3 regions of the Mesobacillus thioparans genome follow, and region 3 is predicted to be linked to each of the others. Evidence: riboswitches for the same ligand, from Rfam matches in the RefSeq annotation. Region 3 holds a riboswitch; each other region holds the start of a gene.
The links. A riboswitch is a leader RNA that binds a small molecule or an ion and turns the genes downstream of it on or off. The one in region 3 is predicted to bind S-adenosylmethionine.

Region 1 (3,278 bases), on a different contig from region 3:
CCACAAAAGTATAGGCACCATGCTTTTTTGCAATTGAACTAAGGGCCTTGATATCCGTAATTTTTAACAAAGGATTGGAAGGTGTCTCTGCATACAGCAAAGCAGTGTTAGGGCAGATTGCCTGTTCCACGGCATCCAGGTCTGTCATGTCCACAAACGTGTGTTCAATCCCGAATCGGTTCAGCACCTGTGTCACCATCCTGTATGTACCGCCGTAAACATCCTCGGTGATTACCACATGATCTCCCTGCGAAAGCAGCATAAATGCAGTTGAAATCGCAGCCATACCAGATGAAAATGCAAATCCCCTGAGACCGCCCTCCAGTTCAGCGATTATATCCTCAAGCGCCTCCCTGGTAGGGTTCAGGCTGCGGCTGTAATCGTATTTTCCGAAATGATCGATTGAAGACTGATGAAAGGTAGAAGCATGCTGGATCGGGACACTCACTCCGCCAGTTGCAGGATCCACCTTATATTTGTTATGGAGAAGCTTGGTTTCGAAGGTATATGGATGGCTCATTTACCTCCAGCCTCCTCATATGCCTTTTTAAAAGCGGCTTCCAAATCCTCTATCAAATCTTCACAATCCTCAATTCCCACAGAGAATCGCAGCAGCCTGTCACAAACGCCGGTTTTTTCACGGACTTCAGCCGGAATATCAGCATGTGTCTGAGTAGCCGGGTAGGTGATGAAGCTCTCAATGCCTCCAAGGCTTTCTGCAAAAGTGATCGTGGAAAGGCTTTTCAAAAATGGATTTACGGTAGCAGGTGACTGGACTCGAAAAGAAATCATTCCGCCTCTGCCAGGATAAAGGACATCCTTTACAGCACCGTGATTCTCCAAGAATGCAACCAGCTTCCTGGCATTACGCTCATGACGCTCCATCCTTAATGACAATGTTTTCATGCCGCGGAGCAGAAGCCAGGAATCGAATGGACTCAACACCGCTCCGCCACCGTTGTGGTGGAGGAAGAGGGAATCACAGATTTTTTCTCCTCTGGCAACGATCAGTCCTGCGAGCACATCATTATGGCCGCCAAGATACTTCGTCGCACTATGGATCACAATATCCGCGCCTAGTGTCAATGGCTTTTGAAGAAGGGGAGTGTAGAAGGTATTATCCACGATCAGCAATATCCCGTTGTCTTTGGCAATTTTCGCAATCGCCTGGATATCGGCCTGTTCCATCAACGGGTTTGTCGGTGTTTCCACGAACAGTGCCTTCGTATTATGATTGATGGCTGCTTTGATTTCATTTAAATCGGACATGTCAGCGTATGTACTATTTAATCCCCACTTTTTGAATCCCTGCTCAAGAAGCCTGTATGTGCCACCATACAAATCTTTAGAGACAATCCATTCATCGCCAGACTGGAATAATGAGAGAACAGTCCAGATGGCCGCCATCCCTGAGCTGCAGGCATATCCGCGATCGCCTTCTTCAAGGTCCGCAATCGCTTTTTCCAATATTTCACGAGTAGGATTGCCAGTGCGGACATAGTCATAACCGCTGGACTGACCAATACCTTCATGACGGTATGCTGTCGTTAAGTAGATGGGCGGATTAACTGCACCAGTTGAAGTTTCACTCCTGTTGCCAAGCTGTGCTAACTTTGTATCAATTTTAACCAATATTCTCACTCCTAATGATTGATCGGCAGGAGGCAATTTTTGAATGGGAATTTTCGCTATTAAATTCATAGCGGAAAATTAAACAAAAAACAAAAAAGCCTTCTCAAGAAGAAGACTTTAAAAATGTCAGCCATCTTCTTATCTGCCAAGTTTTAAAAAAAACTTGCTGGAGTTAGCACCTTTTCAACAAAGTTGAAGGTTGCTGAAGCTTCATAGGGCCAGGACCCTCAGCTTCTCTGGATAAGATTACATATAATTGAATTATTAAATTTCTCTAAATATTACCGCTCTTCTATAAGATTGTCAATCATTTAATTAAAGCGGTGAAGTAATGGGGAGATAAAATCACCGCGGAATGGGAACCATATGAAAAGACTGGCTCTCTGAAACAAGAGCCAGTCTGATTAAATATGAAGCTATTAATTTACTCCCACTGCATCAAAAGCTTTATTGACAGCAGCTACCTCTGGGGAAGTTGATCCGTACAGGTCTTTAGCAGCTTGTACAGCTCCAGCACGTGCCTGGCTGAAGTTGGTTGAAGAAGTGTAATACACTGTGTTTGCACGATAGAAGATTGCACCCAATTTTTCAGTACCGACTCCTGATACTGTCACACCATAATGTGTGCCGCCCTGGCTAAGAAGGTAGGCTGCTTTGTTGATGATTCCACTGTTCGTATGGACACCGCCGTTATCAGAAGTTCCAGTATAACGCTTGGAATAGTGATCTGGATCGCCGTATTTTGTCGGGTCGCTCATGGAGCGGAGTGCATCACCGGCCTTGTTTGGTGTATAGATATCTTCACCGATTTCGAAATCAGGATTATTGTTGTCATGGAATTCAGCTAGTGTACCAAAGATATCAGAAATCGCTTCATTTAGTGCGCCTGATTCATACTGGTAAACAAGGTCGGAACTGAAATCTGTCACAGCGTGTGTCAATTCATGTGCCACAACATCAAGGCCACCTGAAAGAGGAATGAAGGTTGTGCCATCGCCGTCACCGTACACCATTTGCTGTCCGTTCCAGAATGCATTGTTGTAGCTTCGGCCATAATGGACACTTGACTTTAATGCTGCGCCTTTGTTGTCATACGAATTCCGGCCAAACTTGTTTTTATAGTAATCATAAGTCAGGCCTGCATAATAATGAGCATCGACCGCCGCACCATCATATTTTGCATTCAGGTTATTGTCAGCATCGGCCCATAGTGTACCAGGAGTTTGTTGACGGTTTTTCGCATCATAAGTGAAAACGCCATTTCCTCGGGTATTATCCTGCAGGTAATAAGAGCCATTTGAAAGAAGAGTATTCAATGATTTCTGGTCTCCGAGCACTCCCACACCAGAACCTACCGTATTGGTTCCACTTAAGGATGGATTGGTTTTGCCGGCAGTATGAATGGCATTGTACTTATTGATGATTTCACCTGTCACCGCATTGATGAAGTACTGGTAGTTACCTGGTTCAGGACTCAGGAAATTCAATGTCACATGGTAGGCATATACGGCCTGATCTTCTGCAGGATAAACAACCAATTCAGCAGATGGAGATGATTCATATTCTGGTTTGAAGCCCAAATCATTTTCAGCTGCTGTAATTGCATCTCTCTGTGATTTCTTATTTGAAGCCTTTACCAGTTTTCC
Region 2 (3,278 bases), on a different contig from region 3:
CAATTTATCCACGACCATCAGGAACAATCCGCCTAAGATAAACCCAGTCGCAGCTGGCGCCCAGCTTGGCAGGCTTCCTCCCTCACCCATCTCAATCGCAGGAGCAAGAAGCGACCAGAAACTTGCAGCAATCATGACTCCTGCTGCCAGGCCCATCATACTGTCCAGAAATTTTTGGTTTGGATTTTTCGTTGTAAACACTAAAGCAGCGCCCAAAGCTGTCATTCCCCAGGTAAACAAGGTCCCGATCAGCGCCTGGACAACTGGATGTAAGCCCATAAAATATTCAAGCATCCTTATACCTCCCAAGACTTGCTCTGTAATCAAATGTAATTCATTTTAATGTATTATATGGATGATGAAGTGGTGAATATATCTTGTTCTACATAAATCAGACCGCTCTGGATATGTTTTATCAAGATTACTACATTCTAAACGTTATTCCAATCTTATTTATTTTTAATCTCCAGGCTTTGAGCCGGATGAATGGATTTTCACCCAAAAAAGGGATACTCTAATAAGATAGTTTATACATGGAAGGGAACTAAGTCATGATTGCAAAAACAGAAGAAGATTTTAACGGATTAAAAGAAATTGGCCGGATTGTTGGCTTGATTCGGGACGAATTGGTGCAGAAAACCGTGCCTGGCATTACAACGAAGGAACTTGATGAATTGGCAGGCGCCTTGTTCGAGCAGAATGGGGCTATTTCTGCTCCGAAAGGCGAGTACAATTTCCCAGGGTATACATGCATCAGCGTGAATGAAGAAGTGGCCCACGGGATTCCGGGGAGCCGTGTCATCAAAGAAGGCAATCTCGTTAATATCGATGTTTCCGGATCGAAAAATGGTTATTTTGCCGATACAGGGATTTCCATTGTCGTTGGCGAAGGTGACCCGATTTTAACAAAGATATGTGAAACAGCTGTAGAGGCTTTTGAAGCGGGCTTAAAAAAAGCAAAACCAGGGTCGAAGAAAAGCGGACTTGGCAAGGCCGTTATGGCGACTGCGCGAAAGAACGGTCTGAAAGTAATTAAAAACCTGACCGGACATGGAATCGGGCGGACAATCCATGAGGCTCCCGATCACATCTACAACTATCATGAGCCATGGGATGACGAACTTCTGAAAGAAGGAATGGTCATCGCTTTTGAGCCATTCATCTCCACTGGTGAGGAAGAAGTTTTCCAATACGAACATGATGAATGGACTTATGTCACAGAAAACAGTTTTGTTGCACAATGTGAGCATACGATCATCCTTACTAAAAATGGACCGCTTGTGATTACCAGATAGATTTTGGATTGAAACCCTTGCTGCTGCAGGGGTTTCTTTTTTTTTACGCATACGTCTCAATTAATACTAAATTCCTATTTTTCGTGTTTCTAAAAAAAAAATCAACAAAATGATTGACACATTCTCTGCGACGCAGTAAAGTAATAAACAAGATTTACAACAACTCAATATTCGAATTACTTCTTATCAAGAGAGGTTGAGGGACTGGCCCTATGACACCTCGGCAGCGGACTCCTTTGGAGACTGTGCCAAATCCAGCAAGCAGAAGCTTGAAAGATAAGAAGAGGCCGACTTTTCATTTCATGTCCTCTTCTTTCTGAAGGGGACTTTTTATTTTTCCAAAGAACCCCACCTACAATTTCATATCGTTACTTTCTTATCAAGAGAGGCGGAGGGACTGGCCCTATGAAGCCTCGGCAGCGGACTCACTTTGAGGACTGTGCCAAATCCAGCAAGCATGAGCTTGGGAGATAAGAAGAGTTCTTGTCCAGCATTCGTTGCGGCATGCCCTCTTCCTGTTTCCCGGGAAGAGGTTTTTTTCTTTATAAGAAACTTTGAATTTTTATCAAATTAGTGTCTAGCTACAGCGCCTAGCCAGTTTTCATCCCTGAGTGGGCTCCCTGGAGTATCTTGCGATAAGCGTTAGCTTTGAGCAGCTCGAGTCGCACGTCTAGTGTCGCCTCCTAGAAACTCCGAAACTTCAACTCCGCCGGCAGAAGCAAAAAGCGCTTCTTTGTCGGAGTCTCCAGTTTCTGCGTTTCTGGACAGTCGGCTATACTTTTCGAGTTCGGTCCGCCCAATGAAGTCAAAGAATGACTTCACAGGTCGGCCCTCCAGCGCTTGTCGGGGCTGACCAAGGCGCTTGCGCTTTTCAAGACAAAGGAGGAAGACAGTTGATTACATTTGAACAAGTGGAGAAAGTTTATGAAAGCCGCGGGAACAAGGTAGCGGCACTTAATGGGATCGATCTGGAAATCAAAGAAGGACAGATATTCGGGGTCATAGGTTTTAGCGGTGCAGGAAAAAGCTCACTGATCCGCTGTGTGAATCTATTGGAACGGCCGACGTCAGGACGGGTGATTGTCGATGGCTGCGACATGACTTCCCTTTCGGTAAAGGAAGTGCGGGAGGTTAAAAGGAATATCGGAATGGTATTCCAGCATTTCAATCTCTTGAACTCCAAAACGGTATTTGAAAATGTCGCGATGCCGCTCGTTCTAGGTAAGCTTCCGAAGGCGAAAATCAAAGAGCGGGTTTATCAGCTGCTCGATTTTGTCGGTCTCGCTGATAAAGCAGACAATTATCCTGACCAGCTTTCAGGCGGGCAGAAACAGCGCATTGGCATTGCACGGGCCCTGGCAACCCAGCCTAAGATCCTGCTTTGCGATGAAGCGACATCAGCGCTTGATCCGCAGACAACCAGTTCGATCCTTCAGCTTTTGAAAAAAATCAACAAGGAGTACAACATTACGATTTTGATCATCACCCATGAAATGTCTGTCATCAGGGAAATCTGTGACCGGGTCGCTGTCATCGAGGAAGGAAAAATCATTGAGGAAGGCTCCGTTTTTGAAGTTTTTTCAGCCCCAAAAACAGAGACAGCCAGGAATTTTGTCAGCACAATCATGAATGACAGGATTCCCGATTCCGTTCGCAGGATCATTGAAGGACATGCAGGCCTGCAAAAGGTATTCAAGATCAACTTTGTTGGCGAATCAGCTGGCGAGCCGCTGCTTTCACAGCTTTCAAAGAAGTTCGATATCCATATCAATGTCCTGTTCGGGAATATCACCGAGCTGCAGGGAATTCCATTCGGGAACCTGATTGTCGAGTTCCAGGGAAGTGATAAGGAAATTTTGAGGGCTCTTAATTTTATCAATCAGCAAAAAGTCAACATAAAGGAAGTGACCGCACATGCTAGTTAACTCAGAACAAATCACCCAGGCATTAATTGAAACACTGCAAATGGTTGCGTTCTCCCTG
Region 3 (3,278 bases):
CATATCAGGATAATCACTGTTGTAATCATGATGGTATTGTCGTAACGGTAATAACCGAAACGGATTGCCAGGTCACCGACTCCGCCGCCGCCAACAATCCCCGCCATTGCCGAGTAGGCCACAAGGCTGATGATCGTGATGGTGACACCCTGGACGATTCCCGGCTTCGCCTCCGGAATCAGGACATCCTTGATGATCATCCACGGAGTAGCTCCGGTGGCCACCGCTGCCTCGATGACCCCTTTATCGATTTCGCGCAAGCTTTGCTCGACGATTCTCGCAAAGAACGGAATCGCCGCAACAGACAATGAAACGGATGCGGCTGTCGGCCCGATTGTCGTGCCGGCGATTAAATTCGCAAGCGGCAGCAGGGCGATCAACAGGATGATGAACGGAACCGACCGGATCATATTGACGATGAAACCGGCAATATTTTTAAAAAGCTGGTTTTCAAGGAACAGGCCTTTATCGGTGACAAAAAGAAGAACCCCTGTCGGCAGCCCAACAATGATCGAAACAAGGATGGAGATGCCGACCATATAGATTGTTTCAAAGAATGCCTTATTCAGTTCCGGCAGCAGTGCGACCAGGTTATCAAGCAGCATCTTCAATCACCTCCAGATTTCTTGTCCTTGATGCGATATAGTCAATGGCCCTGTCGATTTCAAGGGTCTCGCCCGAAACTTCCATAATGAAAATCCCTAGTGGGATCTCCTGGATATACTCGATTTTTCCGTGGAGGATGTTTCCCCTCACCTTGAATTTTTGGAATACATCCGAGATGACACCCTGCTCGGCAATCTCGCCCTGGAAATAGATCTTGATCAATTTACCTTCCCGCTCCTTCCTCAGTCTTTCCGGCAATTCGAATTGAAGGATGGAGTTGACGAAATCCTTTGTCAGCGGCTCCTGTGGATTGGCAAAAATATCGTAGACATTTCCCTCTTCGATGATTTTTCCATCCTGCATCACGGCCATCCGGTCGCAAATCGTCTTGACCACTTCCATTTCATGCGTTATAAGCACGATTGTGATTCCTAACTCTCTATTAATCTTTTTAAGTAGAGATAAAATAGAGCGGGTCGTGCTTGGGTCAAGAGCGGAGGTTGCTTCATCGCATAGCAGGACTGATGGATTATTCGCCAGCGCTCTGGCTATGCCAACACGCTGTTTCTGGCCGCCGGACAACTGGGCAGGATAGACGTCTTTCTTGTCGGAAAGCCCCACCATATGTAAAAGCTCTAGCACTCTCTCATTTATCTCTGTTTTCGCAGTGCCGGCAGCTTTTAGCGCAAAAGCGATATTTTCACTGACTGTCTTTGCGCTTACAAGATGGAAATGTTGAAAAATCATCCCAATTTTCAAACGGGCTTTCCTTAGCTCGCCCTTGCTTAAAGAGGTGAGCTCCACGCCATCAATATAAATCTCTCCCGATGTGGGCTTCTCTAGGAGATTAAGGCATCTCAGCAAAGAACTCTTGCCTGCTCCGCTATATCCGACAATCCCGTAAATTTCGCCCTTTTCTACTTTTAACGAAACATCTTCAACACCTGTCACCGATCCCTTTTTCGTTTCATATACCTTGACCAGGCTCTTCACTTCAATCATTTTTGCACCCCCGTTTTCTCTCAATAAAAAAAGCCTCTTTCATTCAAAGAAAGAGGCATCGTAAATATCTATACGACTTATCTTTCAGAATGAAACCATTCTGCAGGAAGTGGCACCTTTCCATAAAGGAGGTTGCCGGACGTCATCGGGCCTAATCCCTCAGTCTCTCTTGATAAGTAACTTATTAAGTTCGTTTCGATAATTGAAATATTAAAACTATCTGATATATTTGTCAACAAAGTTTTTTTCAATGATTTCCATTGAAATCGTTTACACCGTTGTGGCTGTAAGAGAATTTATTTTCAAAAGAAAAACCCTTGTTTAAGCTAAAACAAGGGCTCCATAGACGAGCGCACCAGCGATCACATAGGCCGGGTGCACCTTCAGTTTCTCCATCAGGACGAAGCTGATTCCGCCGATCAGGATGGTCTGTGTCATGCCGACACCTTCATAGGAGGAGAAAAAGAAATCATAGGTCATGACTCCAAGGAGCACGGCAATCACAGGACGGACGATGATTGTCAGCCTTTTGACACGAGGGGAATCCTTGTATTTCATCAGCAGTCCCAGCAGACCGATCATCAGGATCAGCGATGGTGCCACGGCTGCAAACACACCGACAATGGCGCCGAGGATTCCTCCTTCTGAATAGCCAATATACCCGGCCATCTTCGTCGCGATCGGTCCCGGGAGTGCATTGCCCATCGCGAGTACTTCACTGAATTCATTGACCGTCATCCAGTCATATCGGTCGACGACTTCATTTTCAATCAACGGGATCGAGGCAGGACCGCCGCCGTAGCCTAAAATACCGGGAATGAAAAACGCTAAAAATATCTGGAAATAGATCATTTTTGCTCCCCTCCCATTTGTTTTTGTTCAGATGGTGAAGAGTCTTTTTTTAATAAAGCCCCAAGCAGCAGGATGAAAATTAAAATTGCAGGATGTACATTCAGGATTTGGAGCAGCACCAGGCTGGCAATCAGCGCAACAGCTGTCCAAGCCCAGCCAAGCTTCGATTTCCCCGATTTCTTGATGAAGTCCCAGGTCAGGACAGCGAGCATGACGGCAACGACCGGTACGACAGCATCGGCCATTCCTTTTACCCAGGGCTGATCTTTGAATGAATTCAGGGCAGTAAGCAGGAAAATCATCAGGACGATTGTCGGGACCATCGTTGCGGCCAGGGCATTGATCATTCCCACGACTCCGCCCACTCGATAGCCGATATAGCCTGCCATCTTCGTCGCGATCGGACCAGGGAGCGCATTTCCCAAAGCAAGAATATCACCGAACTCATCAGAGTCCATCCATTTATATTTATCTACCACTTCCTTATGTACAAGCGGAATCGATGACGGCCCGCCGCCATAACCAAGGATTCCCACGCGAAAAAATGCCAGGAATAAATCTCTTTGTTTCAAAACTTCACCTTCTCTTCTGTTTTTAGCCGTATGCAGTCGCTTTCTATAATTCTTATTTCTTTTATTTTATTATAGACTCATATATTTGAAACTGCATGTCAAATTCAAGGAATTATATCGTCTTTGGGCAGCATTCACCATTATTTCTGCCATTTCTCAGGCTTTGATTTGCTCCATAATTCAATATTCTGGCGATTTTTTCATTTATTCGATCACATTTTTGATTATTTCGGCCACATTCCCCGA

Region 1: it holds a riboswitch for S-adenosylmethionine, as region 3 does, so the genes downstream of both, ACNAZ4_RS05090 (methionine biosynthesis PLP-dependent protein) here and ACNAZ4_RS11305 (methionine ABC transporter ATP-binding protein) in region 3, are expected to answer to the same signal.
Region 2: it holds a riboswitch for S-adenosylmethionine, as region 3 does, so the genes downstream of both, ACNAZ4_RS21010 (methionine ABC transporter ATP-binding protein) here and ACNAZ4_RS11305 (methionine ABC transporter ATP-binding protein) in region 3, are expected to answer to the same signal.

Annotation. Positions count from the first base shown of each region.
Region 1 covers NZ_CBCSFH010000002.1:121,556-124,833, reverse strand. Annotated here, with positions in the region: gene metC (cystathionine beta-lyase) at 1-520, opposite strand, end outside; gene ACNAZ4_RS05090 (methionine biosynthesis PLP-dependent protein) at 517-1,632, opposite strand; SAM riboswitch class I at 1,768-1,879, opposite strand; gene ACNAZ4_RS05085 (M4 family metallopeptidase) at 2,052-3,278, opposite strand, start outside.
Region 2 covers NZ_CBCSFH010000017.1:69,691-72,968, reverse strand. Annotated here, with positions in the region: gene ACNAZ4_RS21025 (ZIP family metal transporter) at 1-294, opposite strand, end outside; gene map (type I methionyl aminopeptidase) at 552-1,295, shown strand; SAM riboswitch class I at 1,476-1,578, shown strand; SAM riboswitch class I at 1,669-1,772, shown strand; gene ACNAZ4_RS21015 (hypothetical protein) at 1,938-2,117, opposite strand; gene ACNAZ4_RS21010 (methionine ABC transporter ATP-binding protein) at 2,189-3,220, shown strand; gene ACNAZ4_RS21005 (methionine ABC transporter permease) at 3,210-3,278, shown strand, end outside.
Region 3 covers NZ_CBCSFH010000006.1:7,478-10,755, forward strand. Annotated here, with positions in the region: gene ACNAZ4_RS11300 (methionine ABC transporter permease) at 1-605, opposite strand, end outside; gene ACNAZ4_RS11305 (methionine ABC transporter ATP-binding protein) at 595-1,608, opposite strand; SAM riboswitch class I at 1,683-1,787, opposite strand; gene ACNAZ4_RS11310 (chromate transporter) at 1,930-2,460, opposite strand; gene ACNAZ4_RS11315 (chromate transporter) at 2,457-3,032, opposite strand.